DNA from 2 places in the Chryseobacterium sp. KCF3-3 genome. Region 1 is predicted to be linked to the other one. Evidence: riboswitches for the same ligand, from Rfam matches in the RefSeq annotation. Region 1 holds a riboswitch; the other holds the start of a gene.
The links. Region 1 has a riboswitch for fluoride ahead of ACKTTZ_RS16135 (voltage-gated chloride channel family protein). Riboswitches for the same ligand answer to the same signal wherever they lie in the genome.

Region 1 (9,677 bases):
GTGCTGCTATAGTTGGAGTCGTGGTATTTGGGCTTGCATTTTATTCTTCACTTACCATTTCTGAAACTCACGACAGAGATCTTGAATTTACAGAATAATTTAACTTGTTTAATAAATAAAATACTGATAATCCTTATTTTGAATGTAATAATGAAGTTATAATCAATAAATTATTAAATTTTATTCTGGTTTTTGTTGCGAGTGTTTAATATTTGTTTAACTTTGGAATGTAACTAAAACTAAATTATCTAATTAAAACTAAATCTCACGAACATTATGAAAAACGCTAAAAAACTGAGAAAACAAGACTTGAAAAATATTACAGGAGGAATAAGCGGTAATCCGGATTTATCTCTTTGCGGATGCAGCTGCTCAGGATCTGTAACAGGACCTTGGTATTGTGTACAGTATATCGGTTGCCCGCAGGTATATACTTGTGGTGAAGCCGCAATCTAAAGAAAATTATTTCAATTAGAAATAAACATTTCCACATTTAATATGCAGAACCCTTTTGACTTCAAAAGGGTTCTGCTCTTTTTAATGGATGATGTAAAGAAGACTACCGATGCTTATCGCTACCCATAGGATAATTGCCATAACCAAAGGTTTTAATCCGATTGATTTCAGCGTTTGAATAGAAAGGGTAGAACCAATCAAAAATAAAGTCAGATTCAGACCGGATTTTGCAAGAACAGTAATTGAAGTGCTGAAACGGTCAAGAAACGGGAAATAAGTATTCAATAGGATCGCCACAATGAAATATCCAATAAACCATGGAATCTTTATTTTGGAATCTTTACTTTTAAAAATAAACATGGTAATCAGTGAAACAGGAATAATCCATAAAGCACGAGCCAATTTCACAGTAGTTGCTATTTTCAAGGCTTCATCTCCATATTTGCTGGCAGCACCTACTACAGAACTCGTATCATGAATTCCCACTGCACACCAAAGTCCAAACTGTTCCTGTGACAGATTCAGAAGATGTCCTATGGCAGGATAAACAAACAGCGCAATAGAATTTAGGGTAAAAACAATAGCCAGCGCAAGAGAAATCTGTTTCGTACTGGGTTTAATAATAGGAGATACGGCTGCAATGGCACTCCCGCCACAAATAGCCGTTCCTGCGGAAAGAAGATAAGATAAAGGTCTTTCCAGTTTAAATAATTTTCCCAGAAAATATCCTAATACCATTACAGTAACAATACTTACAACGGTCAGCATCAGTCCTGTTTTTCCTGCGTGAAGTGCTTCATCCAGCTTCAGCCCGAATCCCAGACCTACAATTGAAATCTGCAGCAACAAATGAATATATTGATGAAGGTGTTTTTCAAATGGGTTTCCGATAAAAACAACTAGAAAAAAACCTAGAGCCAGAGCGATTGGAGAAGATATAAGCGGTGTAAGGCATAATACAGCCAAAACAATAAAAAATACTTTCCGTGTCATTTCATTTTGAATGAAATCTTTCATAATGCGAACTTTTAAAATCTGCATCAAAATTCCGGAAAATACTATTATAAAGTAAATCGTATTTTGTTATATTGGATAACTAAAGGTTATATCTTTGCTTGTTGCTTATTCTGCAAATCTCAGAAAAAGCCTGATCAGTTCAGATTGTTCACCTTTAGGCAGGATAAAATGAAAATCTCTTTCAATACTGAAATTTTTAATATCAATCACGGTCAGTATATTGTTTTTCAGTTCATTCAAAATCGTACTGATGGAAAGAAATGCCATACATTCCGAATGAAGAAGATAATTTTTGATACTCTCACTGCTTCCCAGCTGCATGACAGTATTCAGATCGTTCATATTGATTTCTTTTTCTTTAAGCCTGTTTTGTATAAACTCAAGAGTTCCAGAACCTTGTTCTCTGAAGATCAGATCAAGTTGATACAGATCTTTTAAGTTTAATGTTTTATGAGCAAGAGGGTGATCTGACTTTGCAGCCAGAACAATTTCATCCGGCTTAAATGTTTTATACTCGAAATAAGAAGACTGTGATTCTCCTTCAATGATGCCCAGGTCAATCTTTTCTTCCTTCAAAAGGGTTGTGATGGTTTCTGTATTTCCTGTAAGAAGTTCAATCTTAATATCTTTATAATATGAATTGAATTTGGCCAAAATCTCCGGTAAAATATACTGTGCAACAGTTGTACTCGCCCCGATAATCAGTTTTCCCTTATGCTGCTGATTGATCTGGCTGATCTCAAATTCCATATCACGGTAGATATTTCTGATCTTTTCTGCATGCTCAAACAGAATCTTTCCGCTTTGGGTTAATTGAATAGAAGTTCCTTTACGGTCAAATAGCTTAGCACTTATCTGAGTTTCAATTTCTTTAATATGTTTAGTAACAGCCGGCTGGGAAATATGTAGCTCTTCTGAAGCCTTCGTAAAGCTTAATCGGGTAGCTACCGTATGGAAAACTTTTAATCTGTAATCGAACATGGGGTAAAATTACGAATTATAGTTGGAAATGGAGTGAGGGAGTTGGTGAGTTTGAGAGTGGGAGGGTTTGAGGGTGATGAGATGCGAGTTGCGAGTTTCGGGGTTTTTTGAGTCTGAGAACTTGAGAGATTCGGGATTCGAGGTTTGTGGTTTTGAGTTTGAGTGATTTTTGGTTATGCGATTGTATATTTTGGGTTTCAAGATTTTATAAGAGAACAACTAAGAACCAATAAAAACCAGCATCACACAACAAAATAAACCTAATGTAAATCTCATAACCACGAATCTCGTACCTTTTAACTAGCAACCCGAATCCCGAATCTCGCACCCCGAATCTCGCACCTCGAAACCCGTAACCCCTTATAAAAAATCCGAAATAGATTTGTCCTGCTGATTTTCATACCTTCTGTTTTTTGCTTCTCCGATTTTCTGTTTGGAATAAATGCTGTTGTGACCGGAAAGAAGATAAGATACAACACAGGCAATAGCCACATACACACCACATTCCGCTCCAAATAATTCAATTCCCATCAACATACAGGCTAAGGGAGTATTGGTAGCTCCGGCAAATACGGCTACAAAACCCATTCCCGCCAATAATCCGAAGGGTAATGGGATGAAAAGTGATAAAGCACTTCCTAATGTAGCTCCGATAAAGAATAAAGGGGTGACTTCTCCACCTTTGAATCCAGCGGAAAGCGTAACAATGGTAAAAATCATTTTTAATGCAAAATCATATAATGGAAGCTGCTTTTCAAAAGATTCTACAATCACAGGAACTCCCAATCCGATATAGCGGGTTGTTCCCATTGCAAAAACAGCAAGTGCTATAATGATTCCTCCTACAACAGGACGAAGCGGAGGATATTTGATTTTTGATTTGAAAAGAGAGCCCATCCAATGGATGATTTTACTGAAAGCAGCCGCACAGATTCCAAAGACAATACCCGCCAGAATACTGTAGAGAATGGGTAAAAACTCCAGTTTGGGAATAAAATCAATATGATAATGAGTATGTTTTACATTCCAGAGATTGGTTGCCCAGTCTGCCAGAATTGCAGAAGCGAATGCCGGAAAAATGGCATTGTAACGAATTCTTCCGATCAGAAAAACTTCAAGACCAAAAACTGCTCCTGCAAGTGGAGTTCCGAAAACAGAGCCAAATCCAGCAGCAATCGCTGAAATAACCAATATTTTTCTGTCGTTTCTGTCGAGCTTAAAAGGTTTTGTAAGCTGATCAGCGATAGCTCCCGCCATTTGAAGTGCTGTTCCTTCACGGCCTGCAGAGCCTCCGAAAAAATGGGTTACAATCGTTCCGAGATAAACAAAAGGTGCCATTTTAAAAGGAATGATTCCCTTAGGCTCATGAATAGTATCAATTAACAGATTGTTTCCTGCTTCTACATCTTTCCCGAAGTAATAATAAAGAAGTCCTATCAGGAATCCCGCTACAGGAAGCAATGCAATCAGCCAGAGATGGTTTTCTCTGAAGTTTGTTGCCCATTCCAGAGATTGAAGAAATCCTGCTGAAGCGGTTCCTACTAAAGTTCCAATAATGATACTGATACACAGCCATTTTAAAATATAGGGTAGAGCCGGAAATTTTCTGAAGAAAAAATGAGTAAGAAAAATTGCTTTTTTAGCTGGTGTTCTTTGACTTTTTGACATGATAATCCTGATTAGTTATTTGTTAATAATCTTTTAATCAGGCGTCATCAGCTTTTGTAAAGCGGTTGGGTAAGGAAGAACACCATTTCCTTTTGATACTGCAAATATAAGAATTATGATAAAAAGATAAAAGATAAAAGATAAAAGATATTACCATTAAGTATCCGGATGTCAACATCAATAGAGGTGGGCTTTAGCCCACCTAAATAAATTTTTAACTTTCCTCAGGCTTTAGCCTAAACTTAAAAATAAACCATCGTTTTAATATATTGGATAATGCATTGCTTTATCAATCTCAAGCGGATTGTTGTATTTTCTTATGACTTCCTGCATACTTTTGGTTTGGGTATTCAATTCATCTACATTCCGGATTTCTTTTCCATTGATATTAATTTTAAGATCATTATTGGATTTGCTGAAATTGTTTCTCTCGAAAGCAAAAGGATCGTTGTAAAATTCCATGATCAGTTTATATTTTTGCTTTTCATTGATAGAAATGGCTTTGTTTCCGAAATTGGATTCAATAAAGTTATCTGTCGGATAGACTTCCGGCAGTTCCTGACTTTTAATAAGATGATAAATGAAGTTCTTTTTGGTATCAGAAAGCTCAAAAATTAAACCTGGCAATCCTCGGAGTTTAAATGGTCCTTCATTAAAAGGAATATCTTTACAGAACCAGGCGATCCAGTTTCTTCCTCCAAATCGGGTAGTGGCTTTTTGTAATGTATAATTTTCTACCTTTTTGGTTTCATCAGAGATTATCCAGTTTATTTTATCTGTAGTTTTAAAGGAGTAATATCCATTTTTAATATTAATGAAATTCTCATTATCAAAAGAATTGATTTTTCTTTTCACTACCTGTCCGGACATATCCGTATGACTGGTATTCATCCCGAATTTCTTGTTTAAAGAATCCGTTGTAATGAGATTTCTTCCGTAGAATTTTACCTCTTTGGGAGTAATATCCAGTATCATATTCAGCTTTTCATAAGAGGTTTCGGTAGAATCCATCTTATATTGCAGTTCATACATAAACCGATGCGTCTGAGCCGGACACAAAGCTATCATAAGCAATGCCGTTAAGGTGAAAATACTTTTCATATCATGTGATTGGTCGTCTTTTTGTCATTGATTTCTCAAAAACGTTAAACCCTGAACCTTAAACTTTGAACCTCGTACTCTTGCATCTCGAAACCCGCTCTTACAAAAACGGTTTCATTTCATTCTCAATCTGCGTTCTCAACTCCATCAGGCGCTTAGCGTAAATTTCCTGCTGCTTTTCTTCTTCTGTTTCGGGGATCCATTTCGGTACAGGAAGTTTCTTTCCGTTTTCGTCTACCGCCACAAAAACAATAATACAGTGGGTTTTTTTCTCAAAATTCGGCTGTTTCAGGTTTCGGGAAAAGACATTGATGGCAATATGCATACTGGATGTTCCGGTATAGATCACCTGTGCATCTACTTTTACCACTTCACCGATTTTAATTGGATCGTAAAAACGGATTCCACCTACATACACCGTGACGGAATAATTACCACTCCAGGTTGTCGCACATGCATAACCCGCCTGGTCAATCCATTTCATAACACTTCCTCCATGTACATTTCCTCCGTAATTAACATCTGAAGGCTCCGAAATAAACTGAAAAGTAATAGGCTTGTTCTGCATCTTTATAAAATTTGAATAAAGTTATTTAATAATTTCCAAAGTTTTAGATTAAATCCTACTTTTGAAAGACGAAACTTTCAATGAAAGAGAATTTTAACCCATAACAGATTTAGAAACCGTAATGAAGAAAGTATTTTATCTCAACACATGTGATACCTGCAGAAAAATTTTAGCCCAATTCGATCTTACAGACTGGGAGCTTCGCGAAATCAAAAAAGAGCCGATTACGAAAGAAGAATTGGTGGAAATGCATAAAAAAACAAAATCATACGAAGCATTATTCAGCAAAAAATCTACTCAGATCAAACTGAGAGGGCTGGATGTGAAATCTTTGACCGAAAAAGATTTTAAAGAATTATTGCTGGATCACTACACCTTCCTGAAAAGACCTGTATTTATTACTGATAAGGAGATTTTCGTTGGAAATGATAAGAAAAATGTTGAAGAACTGCAGAAGTTCTTTGGGGTACATGAATAAATAAAACTTTAACGAGTTAATTTATCCGGCTTAATGATTTCTATTGTTAAGCCGGTTGTTTTTATTTGGGAGTGTGTTTTATGTTGTTGATTTTTAATGTTTTGTTGTGATTTATGACTATATTTATGATCACCAAAAATTACATCATGAAAACAAACTTTTCAAAAACAAAGAATCTTAACAGATCAGCCTTAAAGGAAATTAATGGTGGAGGGAAAAACCTTCCGGTTAACTGTAATACATTATGTTTTCCTGCAGGCGGAGTGCTTTCCAATACTCCCGGGGTAGGTGATGCCTGTTCTCCCGACAGGAAAATCTGCTGTATCTGTTATTAGACAAAAAAGAGGCTGTGAACACATCACAGCCTCTCTTATTTAAGTATATCTTCAGAACAGATTATACAAAAGGAGCTTTTACCACTTTTGCAGGAATGTTCTTGTTTCTTACCTGAATAAAGATCTCAGATCCTAATTTGAAATGTGGTTTGTCTACATAAGCAAGACCTAAACCTACTTTCTTCATTGGAGACTGTGTTCCAGAAGTTACTTTTCCAATCACATTTCCTTCAGCATCTACTACAGGATAGTCATGTCTTGGAACTCCTTTGTCTGTCAATTCGAAACCTACCAATTTTCTTCCAACTCCTTCTTCTTTCTGTTTTGCAAAAACATCTTTAGAAACGAAGTCTTTATCAAATTTAGTGATCCATCCTAAACCAGCTTCAATTGGAGATGTAGTATCGTCGATATCATTTCCGTAAAGGCAGAATCCTTTTTCTAATCTTAAAGTATCTCTGGCAGCCAGTCCACAAGCAATGATTCCTTCTTCTTTACCTGCTTCCATTACAGCATCCCAAAGTTTTTCAGCACTTGCATTATTGAAATAAATCTCAAAACCTCCGCTTCCTGTGTAACCAGTGTTTGAAATGATCACATCATTTTCTCCTGCAACACTTCCTACGGTAAAATGATAGTAAGGAATTTCTGAAAGGTTTACTTCCGTAAGTTTCTGAAGAATTTCAGTAGCTTTTGGCCCCTGAACTGCCAATAATGACATCTCATCAGAAGCATTGGTCATTTTAGCTCCGAAAGTATTGTATTTTGAAATATGATTCCAGTCTTTATCAATATTGGAGGCATTTACTACTACAAAATATTTGTCATCTTCCATTTTGTAAACGATAAGGTCGTCTACAATTCCTCCGTTTTCGTTGGGAAGACAAGAATACTGAGCTTTTCCGTTTTCAAGTGCATCTACATTATTAGTAGTTACATACTGCAAAAGATCTTTTGAGCCTGGTCCTTCGATGAAAAACTGTCCCATGTGGGAAACATCAAATAATCCTGCTTTTTCTCTTACGGCAAAGTGCTCTTCTGTAACCCCTGAATATTGAACAGGCATTTCAAAACCTGCGAAAGGTACGATCTTAGCTCCCAAAGAAACATGTTTGTCGTACAAGGCTGTTTTCTTCATATTTAATTTTTATTTCTTTATTTTAAAACTGTTAAAAGTCTCATTGAATAGGGTCATATAGTTTCCGTTCCAGAACTTCTGGCCACAGTTGATGGAAACTAAATATAAGTTTTTATCTTTTTGAAAAGCCTTGGTAATCCAGAACAGCTTCTCTTTTTCATCAAAATGTTCATACAGATATTCTGTATATCCTTTTTGGCTCTTTTTTGCTTTTACTTTTTTCTCTTCATCCTGGGATTGATAAAGGGCCAGGATGAATTTTTTCACTTCTTCTTTTGGAAGAGAAAGATCATGATATTCCGAGATGGTAATAGCACCGATCTGGCTGGTAGGGAAAATATTGATGATCTCACTGTCGTTGGTGGATTTCCAACCTTCAGGAACATTGATAGAGTAGTTCGGAGTGTCAAATACACCTGCCTTTTGGGCAAAAAAAAGACTTCCTGTCAGAAAAGCAGAAAAAAGCAATATTTTTTTCATCATTAAAAGTGGTGTTTATATTCTTCGAGGATGATTTTGAACCATTCCGTAAAGTTTTCAGGCTGTTCGGAAATTTCTTTATCCAGATCTTCCATAGAAATGAATCTTACTTCTTCCACTTCCTCTTTATTTAAATTGAAATCAGTTTCATGATTTCCTACAAATACATGATCCAGCTCGTGTTCCCAAAGGCCACCTCCTACATCTGCTTTGTAAATAAAATTGAATTTTTCTGAAAGCTCTGCCTCAATTCCCAGTTCTTCCTTCAGTCTGCGTACTGCTCCTTCTAGATAAGTTTCCCCTTCTCGTGGGTGTGAGCATACAGCATTGGTCCATTGATTGGGAGAATGGTATTTTCCTGACGCTCTTTTCTGCAATAGCATTTCCCCATTACTGTTGAAAAGAAATACAGAAAAAGCACGGTGTAACAGGCCATTGATGTGAGCCTGCTGTTTCTCCATCAGCCCTAAAACTTCATCTTCAGGATTTACTAAAACGACAAATTCTTCCATTCCTACAAATGTAAGAGTAATTAATGTATTTTGGAAATTTTTAGATAAACATCATGCTTTTTGTAATCATGATACAAGATGACGAAGAAGCCGGCAATGCAAACAGGTAAATTTGTTAATTGCTTAATTGATTTTCTTTTACGTTTTCACTTTATTATTTAAAAAACAAAATACGAAACGAAAATTTTTAACTTTTTCGGGTGAAATGATGAATAAAATATTGATATTATTCTTTAAATAATAGTTTTTGTAGTAAAATATTAACATAAACTAAGATTAATATACCTGATAGTTGTAAAAACGCTAACTTTGTTACTTAATATTTAGTAATGGAATTAGAATACATTGAACACATTAGTCCTATTCTAAAGGATGGAATAAAAAATTACTTAATAGATATCGACGGAACCATTACGGATGACGTTCCCAATGAAGAGCCGGAAAGAATGGTTACCTGCGAACCATATCCTGATGCACTGGAAACGATCAACAGATGGTATGACGAAGGACATCAGATCTGCTTTTTTACTTCAAGAACCGAAAATCTAAAACAAATCACGATCGACTGGCTGGATAAGCATGGCTTCAAATACCACAGTGTGCTTTGCGGAAAACCAAGAGGAGGAAATTATCACTGGATAGACAACCACCTGGTAAGAGCTACAAGATATAAAGGAAGATTTACGGATTTGGTTGAAAAGCAAGTGACCATTGAAGTATTCAAAGAAGACGGCGAATAAAAATATAATTCAAAGATTTAAAGATTAAATGTGAACCTGTTCCGTTAATTTTTAAATCTTTCATTTTTTAATATACTTGATATTTTATGAAAGTTTTAGCAAACGACGGCCTGGATCAATCTGGAATAGATGCATTGACAGAAAAAGGCTTTGAAGTGATTACTACAAAAGTTCCTCAGGAGTTTTTAGTAGATTATATTAAT
Region 2 (9,677 bases), 2.1 Mb from region 1:
ACAGGAAGAATATATTTCAGTTTTTGAAAAAAACGGTACCCCGATTTCTGAATCATGGCAATAACCTGATCCAGAAAAACAGCCAATAATGCCGCTGGAATGGCCCCAGCCAATATCATATTCGTATTGTTGAGTGAAATTCCTCCGAAGATAAACTCTCCCAAACCACCTGCTGCCACAAAAGAGGCAAGAGTAGCCACTCCAACATTAATAACAGCAGCTGTCCTGATGCCTGCGATGATAACCGGCATGGCTAAAGGTAGCTTTACCTTAAAAAGAAGCTGGCTTCTGTTCATTCCCATGGCCTTGGCTGCCTCAATGACTGCCGGATCTACACCCGTAATTCCGGTATAGGTATTCCGGATAATGGGAAGGAGAGCATAGATCAATAAAGCGGCAATAGCAGGCTTCGGGCCAATGCCTAAAACAGGAATCATAAATCCCAGCAATGCAATACTCGGAATGGTCTGTAAAATACCGGCAATACCCAGCACCGGGCTTGAAAGTTTCTTTTTTCTGGAAATAAGTATTCCTAATGGCACTCCAACAATGATAGCCAGAAGCAAAGACAAAAAGGTAAGCCCAAGATGCTGAATAATCTGAGTGGTTAGTTTTTCGTGCTGTTCCGCAATAAATTGCCAAAGACTCTGTTGCTGCGTCATACCATCTGTGATTTTCTATACTGATTAAATGCTCTGACCACTTCTTCATACACTTCAGCGTTTTGGTGATCAGAACTCAATTGCTGTAAAATATCCCAGACACTTGTACTACCCGTACCGTTTGGTCTGTAGTATGAATTTTCAGGCGTAAGAAACGGACTGATATGATGCAACGATGTTACTTTATACTCTAATAAAAGACGGTTTTTAGCAAAAAAATCAAGTACAAAGTCATTTTCAGGATGGTAAAGCATTTCACTGGGAGTACCAGTCTGTACAATTTTTCCCTGATCCATCAGACAAATCCTATGTCCCAACTCAAAGGCTTCCTGTACATCGTGAGTAACCAGTATGATGGTTTTACTTTTAAGTTCTTCCAAAGATTTAAATTCAGAATGAATATCAGCCTTGGTAATCGTATCAAGTGCTCCGAAAGGTTCATCCATCAGCAAAACAGGATTATCTGCAATCAAGGCTCTTGCAATACCTACACGTTGCTGTTGTCCGCCGCTCAACTCGTGGGGGAATCGGGAAAGTACCTCTTCAGAAAGATGGAGTTTAGCCAAAAGCTCATGCGTTTTTCTCTCTGTTTTCTTTTTGTCCCATTTCAACAGCTCAGGAACTACTGCAATATTCTGCTGAATCGTGTAATGGGGAAATAACCCCGAATGCTGCATGACAAAACCAATTCCCATTCTCAGTTCCTCGGCTTTCTGATCACGGATGTTTTTGTCATCTATGAAAATATTTCCGGAATCTGCTTCTATGAGACGGTTGATCATCTTAAGCGTGGTGGTTTTCCCGCACCCGCTGGTTCCTAAAAGAACAAGAATCTCCTGATCAAATGCCTGAAAAGAAATTTGATCTACTGCTTTTTTTCCATTAAAACTCTTTGAAATTGATTCTACTGTGATCATCGGTAAAAAATTACTGAGCAAGTCTGATTCCTGTGAACTGCCATTTTAAATTGGGCTGAAAAAAATTGCGGTATGTATTTCTGCTGTGTCCCGGAGGTGTGGCTTCCGAAGCTCCTCTTAAAACCATTTGGTTGATCATGAATTTCCCGTTATATTCACCTACAGCACCTGCTTCTTTCTTAAAATGAGGATAAGGCAGATAAGCAGAATTTGTCCATTCCCAGCGTGTTCCCCAGTCAAAATAAACGGAAGCCGTTTCCCATTCTTCTTCAGTGGGCAGACGCATTCCTTTCCAGGAGGCAAAAGCAGAGGCTTCATAGAAATTGATGTGGCACAATGGAGCATCAGGGTCTATTTCCTGTAAGCCGTTGAGGGTATAATACATCCATTTATTTTCGATATAATGCCAGTATAGCGGAGATTTTGCAGCATTCTGTTTCACCCAGTCCCATCCTTCCGCATGCCAGTGTCTGAAATCTTCATACCCGCCTGCTTTCATAAATTCTAAATATTCACTATTGGTGACGAGACGGCTGGCAATTTCAAAGTCTGGAAGATATACTTTATGCCTTCCTAATTCATTATCAAAGCAAAATCCATCTCCTTTATATCCAATTTCATAAACTCCTTCGGAAAACCTGAGCATTTCGAGATCTTCGGAGCTGTTTTGTCTGGGTTTTTCTTCTTTTGTATAGGCAGGGAAAAGCGGATTATGTCCTAAAATATATTTAATGTCGGTGACTAATAATTCCTGGTGCTGCTGCTCATGGTTAAGCCCCAGTTCCAACAGCGGTTCAAGAGCTTCTGTTAGAAATGAGCTTTCAAGAAAAGCTTCCATATGCTCATCTACATATTTTCGATATTGATACACCTCTGAAACAGAAGGACGGCTGAGGTTTCCGCGGTCAGTGCGGATCACCCGTGCTCCGATGGTCTCATAGTAGCTGTTGAAAACAAAATTATACTGTGGATCAAAAACTTTATAATCCGGAAAATGCGGGGTAAGAATGAAAGTCTCAAAAAACCAGGTGGTATGACCCAGATGCCATTTCGGAGGGCTTACATCTACAATCGGCTGTACTACATAATCCTCGATTTCCAGTGGAGCACAGATTTCCTCAGAACGTCTGCGGATGTCCTTATACTTTTTAGTAATATCTTTTGTGGTGATCTCTGGTGTCATGTCTTTTAGTTTTTTAATGATTGAATTTCAATGAAATAAGGAGGTTTTATTTTTTCACTTTTGCAGATGTGCTGTGTGTATCATCTTTTTTTATTTTACCTGCCAGATGCTGTCTACAAACCATTTTTTAGCATCTTTGATCTCTCCTGTGATGGTAAAACCTGATTTTTCGCCCAATTCCCTGATCTTTTCAGGAGAGAATTTCTGTGAGATTTCCATGTCGATAAGTTCGTTTTCATCAAAAGAAATCTTTGTATTGTCAATCGTCACATCCTGGCTGATAAGGCTGATCAGAAAACTTCTGCAGGCTCCGGTAACCGGATCATAAGTCTGGTAATGCTGAAATTGTTTCAGATCAAAATTACCACCCAGTTCATTGTTGATACGGGTAAGAAGATTTAGGTTAAAAGAAGCGGTAATTCCTTCTTTGTCATTATAAGCCTCCAGAATAATGTGTGGATTTTTCTTGAGGTCAAATCCTATCAATACACGATCTTTTGGAGATAGATTGTTATTCAGATGCAGGCAGAAATCATCAGCTTCTTCAGGAGTCATATTCCCGATATTACTTCCTAAAAATAGAACAACTTTTCTCCGGTCCGATAAGGAAGCGGTTTTTTGAAGCATTTCAAAATAATCTCCTTCCAGACAGGTAATTTTCATTTCCGGAAGCTGGCTGCTTAGTTTTTTGTGGAGTATGGAAAGGATATTTCCTGAGATATCAATCGGCATGTAAGTAAAGTCAATCCCTTTCCTGATCAGCTGTTCAAGTAAGTAGGTCGATTTCATGGCGTCTCCTGCTCCTAATTCAATCAGGTCAAAAGGTTCGTCTCCTGGAATAAGCAGATCTATAAGTTCATCTGTTTTATTTTTGAAAATATCCAGTTCACAACGGGTCAGATAATAGGAAGGCATGGCCATTATTTGCTGAAAAAGATGATCGCCGATCTTATCGTAAAAATATTTTGAAGATAATTTTTTAGGAGTATTCTGGAGTCCGTTCAAAACATCTGAACGGAAATGATCAACAGCATTCTCTTCAGTCTTAGATTGTGGGTCTAACTGTACATTCATAAGTCTTATTTTGTGTGATTTCGTAGATTATTGCAATTATCCTGCCTTTTACAACATGACAATTCTTTGCATATATCTAATTAAATATAAACAATTTTACTCTTAATAGGATGATTATCATGAGGTTTTTATCAGATGTGGTATTTTTTTATCCATCAGGAATCCTTTCTTTTGAAAGTAAAACCAGTGAAGAAGAGTAGGGAAGCTGTCCGGTTTACCACCCGAAAATCAGTATTCACCATTCAATATGACCTGTTCAAAGTAGTTGTCCTTATTTCGAGCTCTGCTTTACCATAATTTTACCATCACAAAACATCACTATTATGAATACTACATTGAATTTCAGTAAAAAAATACAATCCATTTTATCCCTGTTTATTTTGATGGGAATGGGGCTTTTGTCTTTAAAAGCACAGACGTATACCACTGGTGGGAAAAACATTGAAAACCTAGCTGTAAAAACTGCTTTCCAGAATACAAAGCAAATAAGAGCCGGACTGTTGAACGTTGGATATGCAGAAGTAGGTCCAGCCAATGGAAAACCTGTGATCCTTCTTCATGGATGGCCTTATGATATCCATAGTTTTGAAGAGTCCTCCGCTATACTTGCTGAAAAAGGCTACCGTGTGTTAGTTCCTTATTTAAGAGGCTATGGAACCACTACCTTTGTCTCACCGGATACCAAACGAAATGGTCAGCAGAGTGCTGTTGCATTGGACATCATTGCTTTTATGGATGCTCTGAAAATTGATAAAGCGATCATTGGCGGCTTTGACTGGGGTGCAAGAACGGCTGATATTATGGCCGCACTATGGCCTGAACGCTGTACAGGTTTGGTGGCTGTAAGCGGATATTTAATAGGAAGCCCAAAAGCAAACGAAAAACCTCTTCCCCCCAACGCTGAATTTTTATGGTGGTATCAGTATTATTTTTCAACAGAAAGAGGGTATAAAGGGTACAAAGCGAATACTATGGCATTTAACAAATTGATATGGAAAACGGCTTCTCCAAAATGGACTTTTGATGACCAGACCTACGAGCGTTCTGCTAAAGCATTCGATAATCCTGATCATGTGGATATTGTAATTCACAATTACCGCTGGCGTCTGGGATTGGCTAAAGGAGAAAAACAATACGATGCGTTTGAAGCGAAACTGGCAAAATCTCCATCGATTACAGTTCCAACTGTTACCCTGGAAGGCGATGCCAACGGAGCTGCATTTCCTGCCCCGGAAAGTTATGCTTCCAGATTTACAGGTCAATATGCGCACCATACTCTCACGGGAGGAATTGGACACAATTTGCCACAGGAAGCTCCAAAAGCGTTTGCAGATGCAATCATAGAAGTAGACTCCATGTCGCAATCCAAATAAAAATCTGAAAGAATACAACAAAACCACTGCTCAATAACAGTGGTTTTTTATCTTTATAGTATCCTAAACTAGTTTTTAGATTCTTCTTCAACCTTCAGTTTATTCACCAAAGGATTGGCGTACATGGCCAGGAAATATTCTCTGGAAACAGGATCCGACGGATCAATGCGCATTTCAAGTCTGCGGGCAAATAACTGTTTTTCCTGTTCCGTATATTCGGAAGCGTACGTATTTGTGTTATGAAGCAGATCGTAAGCGATGTACTTGGTTGGCCAAAGCTTATAATTACTGATGATAGAGCGGTCAATTACCTGTGCAATGGCCTGCAGCTGCTTGTTTTTATTGTCAATAGTTGCTGCTATTTCATCCAGTTCTTTATCCAGAACATTTCCGGCATGAAGGTGAATGCGTTTCTTTTGGCCCAGAATTCCGCTGATGATGTTGGTGAAATCTTCATTTTTCCCTTTAATATATTCCTCATCCCTGTGTTGTGCCAGCAGCTGAGGCATTTTTAACGAATCTGTAGGATCATACTCATAAGAGATGGAGATCGGAACAATCTTTAATGTTTTAAAATAATCTATCAATGATTGGTCTCCGGCTGCCATGGCAAGCATTTTCAAAACACCTTGCTGGGTAGAATCGTTACCGTTTTTGGTACGGCCTTCACGCTGGGCAATCCATACAGAACGGTTTTCCTGAAGAAGCAGCTCTTTAATATACTCAGACATCGTCTGTGAACTGGTAAGTTGTTCACGAAGCGGCAGACCTCTTTGTACTAGAAAGTTACGGTTCAGTTTAGCCAGTACGTTTAAGAAGTTCTTGCGGACAAGATTATCTCCAATAGCAGAAGCCGTCATTACATAACCACCTTCCAGCAATACCAGATTAAGCAGTGAAGTATCCAGAACGATATCTCTGTGGTTCGAGATGAAAAGGTAAGAGGTGTTTTTATCCAGCTTATCAAATCCTGAAGTCGTTAAGCCATCAGAACTTTTTGCAAGAATCTGGCGAACGGCAAAGGCTACAAACTGATGCTGAAAATCACTGATGGAATGAACATTCTTAAACTGTTCCAGCCAAACCTGCTCATTTGTATCAGGAAAAGTAAAATTCATAAAGGCTTTCATCATGGGATCACGGGCTATGCTCTGTAATCTCTCATTCACTTCCTGATCATAGAAATACCGGATTTCATCAAACTTAGACATGCGGTTAGGTAAAAATTAAAACTTTTTGCAAAAGAACGAAAATTTATCGGGGGAGAGGGTATAAAGGGTGTTAAAGTATTATGAAGGGCGTAGGAGTTTGGGTTCGACAGCACTCTTCTCTCTTAGTCTGTAGTAGAAATTCAATAGAAATGGGCTTTAGCCCATTTTAATAAGAAAACATCCCTTTGGCTTTAGCCTAAACTTAAACGTGTTATATTGAGATTCCAGCTCTCCGAAGTCTCCCGACTTTGGAGCATATTGTAAAGGAATTGCTTTTATTATTGGCTCAAAGTCAGGAGACTTTGCGCAGCTGGGATTCCTACAGAATGACAAACAGAGCGGATAGTCTAAGCGAATAGTTTGTGTTATGTCGGAGCAAGTAAGTGGCTATGCGTGTACATAGAAACACCCTCTTTGTCATTCCGTAGGAATCTAAACTCTTATTTTATCCTCATTTATTATCACAAGCTTTTTGTGTCCGGATTCCTACGGAATGACAAACGGTGTGGATAGTCTAAGTGAACAGTTTGTATTATGTCTGGAGTAAATAAGAGATTATGCACGCACAAATAAGCGCCCACTTTGTCATTCCGCAGGAATCTAAACTCTTATTTTATCATCCTTCATTATCACAAGCTTTCTGTGCCTGGATTCCTACGGAATGACAAACGGTGTGGATAGTCTAAGTGAACAGTTTGTATTATGTCTGGAGTAAATAAGAGATTATGCACGCACAAATAAGCGCCCACTTTGTCATTCCGCAGGAATCTAAACTCTTATTTTATCATCCTTCATTATCACAAGCTTTCTGTGCCTGGATTCCTACGGAATGACAAACGTTGTGGATAGTCTAAGTGAATAGTTTGTATTTTGTCTGGAGCAAGTAAGTGGCTATGCGTGTACATAGAAACACCCTCTTTGTCATTCCGTAGGAATCTAAACTCTTATTTTATCATCCTTCATTATCACAAACTTTCTGTGCCTGGATTCCTACGGAATGACAAACGTTGTGGATAGTCTAAGCGAATAGTTTGTATTATGTCGGAGCAAATAAGTGGCTATGCACGCACATAGAAACACCCACCTTGTCATTCCGTAGGAATCTAAACTTTTATTTTATCATCCTTCATTATCACAAACTTTCTGTGTCTGGATTCCTACGGAATGACAAACGTTGTGGATAGTCTAAGTGAATAGTTTGTATTATGTCGGGAGCAAGTAAGTGGCTATGCGTGTACATAGAAACACCCTCTTTGTCATTCCGCAGGAATCTAAACTCTTATTTTATCCTCATTCATTATCACAAGCTTTCTGTGTCTGGATTCCTACGGAATGACAAACGTTGTGGATAGTCTAAGCGAATAGTTTGTATTATGTCGGGAGCAAGTAAGTGGCTATGCACGCACACAGAAACACCCACCTTGTCATTCCGCAGGAATCTAAATGTATTCACATTATTTTACACCTTCATTGTCATTAAGCTTCTTTATTAGCTTACCGGTAAATTTATTCCCAGTTTAAAAATTTTATGATAAGCAGTGATTTGATTATCAGTATTATCAAACTGTCTTTTTATGTTTTCAATTGAAAAGTTATGCAATAATGAGGGAGGATTATTAGAATTCTCATTATCAGGCTGGTGAAGATGAGGGTAAATAATCAGACAATCCAATATCTGATCTTCTTTCCAATCTTTATTTTTACTTTTCATTTCGTTGATAACCTTCTTTAAACGGGAGTATCCTGAAACCTGGCGGATGTCTTTGTGGATATGACTTTTAGTATATTTTAATTTATACTTAGTATCAATGACCATTTCATAGCCTGGTTTACTGATCAGAAAATCCAGATGATTTCCGTAGGTTTTGAATTGATAATGAATATGATGAGCATCTTCAGGATTAGCTTTGATCAATTGATAATAAAAATAAAGCTCAAACAGTCTGGGCATATCAATCCAGAATGGTGGTGTTTTTATTTTTTTCTGCGTCGTTTTCGTAATCGTATACGAGAACCGTTTCAGAATAAACTGTCCTATTCGTAAAGCCTCTCCATATTCATTGAAGAACGCATTTTTTTTACTATGTTTTAATTGAAGTCCATCAACATCGGTACTGATATGTTCAAATGCTGGCTTGCAATAATTTAAAATATGTTGAACAGATTCTATATTGGAAGAAAATAGTGAAGGATTGTTCTCAATATAGCTGGTTGCAAACACCAATACTTTCTTTAGAAACCTGTTTTCAAAATAATCTTCACCAAAAACCTGAAATTCACAAAAAGCAGAGGTGGGTTTATTTTTAAAAACATTCTTCTTTATATGCGGACCTATTAATACTTTGCCCTTCACTCTACTATTAAGATTTTCCTGGACTTTATAATATGCCTTTTTCAATCCTTTTCTTACAATTATTTTTAAATGCTGTAAAAACTGTATAATAAGAAAAGGGGTCAAACGATCATCTTTATGATCTATTTCAATATATTTTGCATCCCAATCTATTTGGATAACATCTTTTGAATAGTGTGCAGTTTGTGGCAAAGCCATGACATCCAAAAGAATTTTAAGATAATTGACTTCTTTAGTCTCTGTCTTTTCCTTGTTATCATATGTTTCAGGGAGAGGAACAGAATTTTCTTCTTCATTGAGGCAGTTCCGGAAGTACTGCGACAAACCAGCATTGATCTTGGGTTCTACATAAATGGTTCTGCCGGTATTTCCCAGCCAGTCAATACCTACAAAATAATCTGCCTTAATCTCACAATGATTTTCTCTTTTTACCACCGAAAAAGAATAAGACTGATGGTTGAACTTTTTACTTTCCAAAGCCGCAAACAGCTGAAAAGAGTCGTCATCAAGATGTAGCAGTTCGTCTGCTATATTGGTAAAAGACTCTTCAGTAGTAACTCGTTTGATCAGAAAACTTTTATGTTCCGAAAGTAAAATTCCCATTAATTATTTATTTTCAAGGTATTGATATAGTCTTTAATATCTTTTCCGTCATGGCTTCCGATAAGAACACCATCTTTCACATACTCAAGAAGAATAGGAACTACTTCATAATTCATTTTTATTCTGAAAATTTCCTCCTTTGTCTGACCATCCTCGATATCTTCTTTTTTGGCAATAAAATAACTATGCCCCAACTGAACGTCCTTCGCATCAAATTCACCACTTACATTTCCGTTTAAGAACAATTGTGAAACTTTTTCAAAACCTTCAGTATTAAAATGAATACTGGTATCATGTTCAA

Region 2: it holds a riboswitch for fluoride, as region 1 does, so the genes downstream of both, ACKTTZ_RS00315 (L-histidine N(alpha)-methyltransferase) here and ACKTTZ_RS16135 (voltage-gated chloride channel family protein) in region 1, are expected to answer to the same signal.

The regions. Positions count from the first base shown of each region.
Region 1 is NZ_AP035792.1:3,582,948-3,592,624, forward strand. It holds gene ACKTTZ_RS16115 (MFS transporter) at 1-98, shown strand, start outside; gene ACKTTZ_RS16120 (hypothetical protein) at 277-456, shown strand; gene ACKTTZ_RS16125 (YeiH family protein) at 538-1,473, opposite strand; gene ACKTTZ_RS16130 (LysR family transcriptional regulator) at 1,579-2,454, opposite strand; gene ACKTTZ_RS16135 (voltage-gated chloride channel family protein) at 2,815-4,122, opposite strand; fluoride riboswitch at 4,154-4,221, opposite strand; gene ACKTTZ_RS16140 (GLPGLI family protein) at 4,384-5,223, opposite strand; gene ACKTTZ_RS16145 (acyl-CoA thioesterase) at 5,324-5,791, opposite strand; gene ACKTTZ_RS16150 (arsenate reductase family protein) at 5,913-6,269, shown strand; gene ACKTTZ_RS16155 (hypothetical protein) at 6,416-6,604, shown strand; gene gcvT (glycine cleavage system aminomethyltransferase GcvT) at 6,666-7,742, opposite strand; gene ACKTTZ_RS16165 (hypothetical protein) at 7,752-8,225, opposite strand; gene idi (isopentenyl-diphosphate Delta-isomerase) at 8,225-8,734, opposite strand; gene ACKTTZ_RS16175 (phosphoheptose isomerase) at 9,064-9,474, shown strand; gene ACKTTZ_RS16180 (D-2-hydroxyacid dehydrogenase) at 9,561-9,677, shown strand, end outside.
Region 2 is NZ_AP035792.1:88,511-98,187, reverse strand. It holds gene ACKTTZ_RS00330 (ABC transporter permease/substrate-binding protein) at 1-662, opposite strand, end outside; gene ACKTTZ_RS00325 (ABC transporter ATP-binding protein) at 659-1,579, opposite strand; gene egtB (ergothioneine biosynthesis protein EgtB) at 1,590-2,762, opposite strand; gene ACKTTZ_RS00315 (L-histidine N(alpha)-methyltransferase) at 2,853-3,317, opposite strand; fluoride riboswitch at 3,282-3,438, opposite strand; gene ACKTTZ_RS00310 (alpha/beta fold hydrolase) at 4,160-5,209, shown strand; gene ACKTTZ_RS00305 (1-acyl-sn-glycerol-3-phosphate acyltransferase) at 5,278-6,420, opposite strand; gene ACKTTZ_RS00300 (5-methylcytosine restriction system specificity protein McrC) at 7,910-9,376, opposite strand; gene ACKTTZ_RS00295 (McrB family protein) at 9,376-9,677, opposite strand, start outside.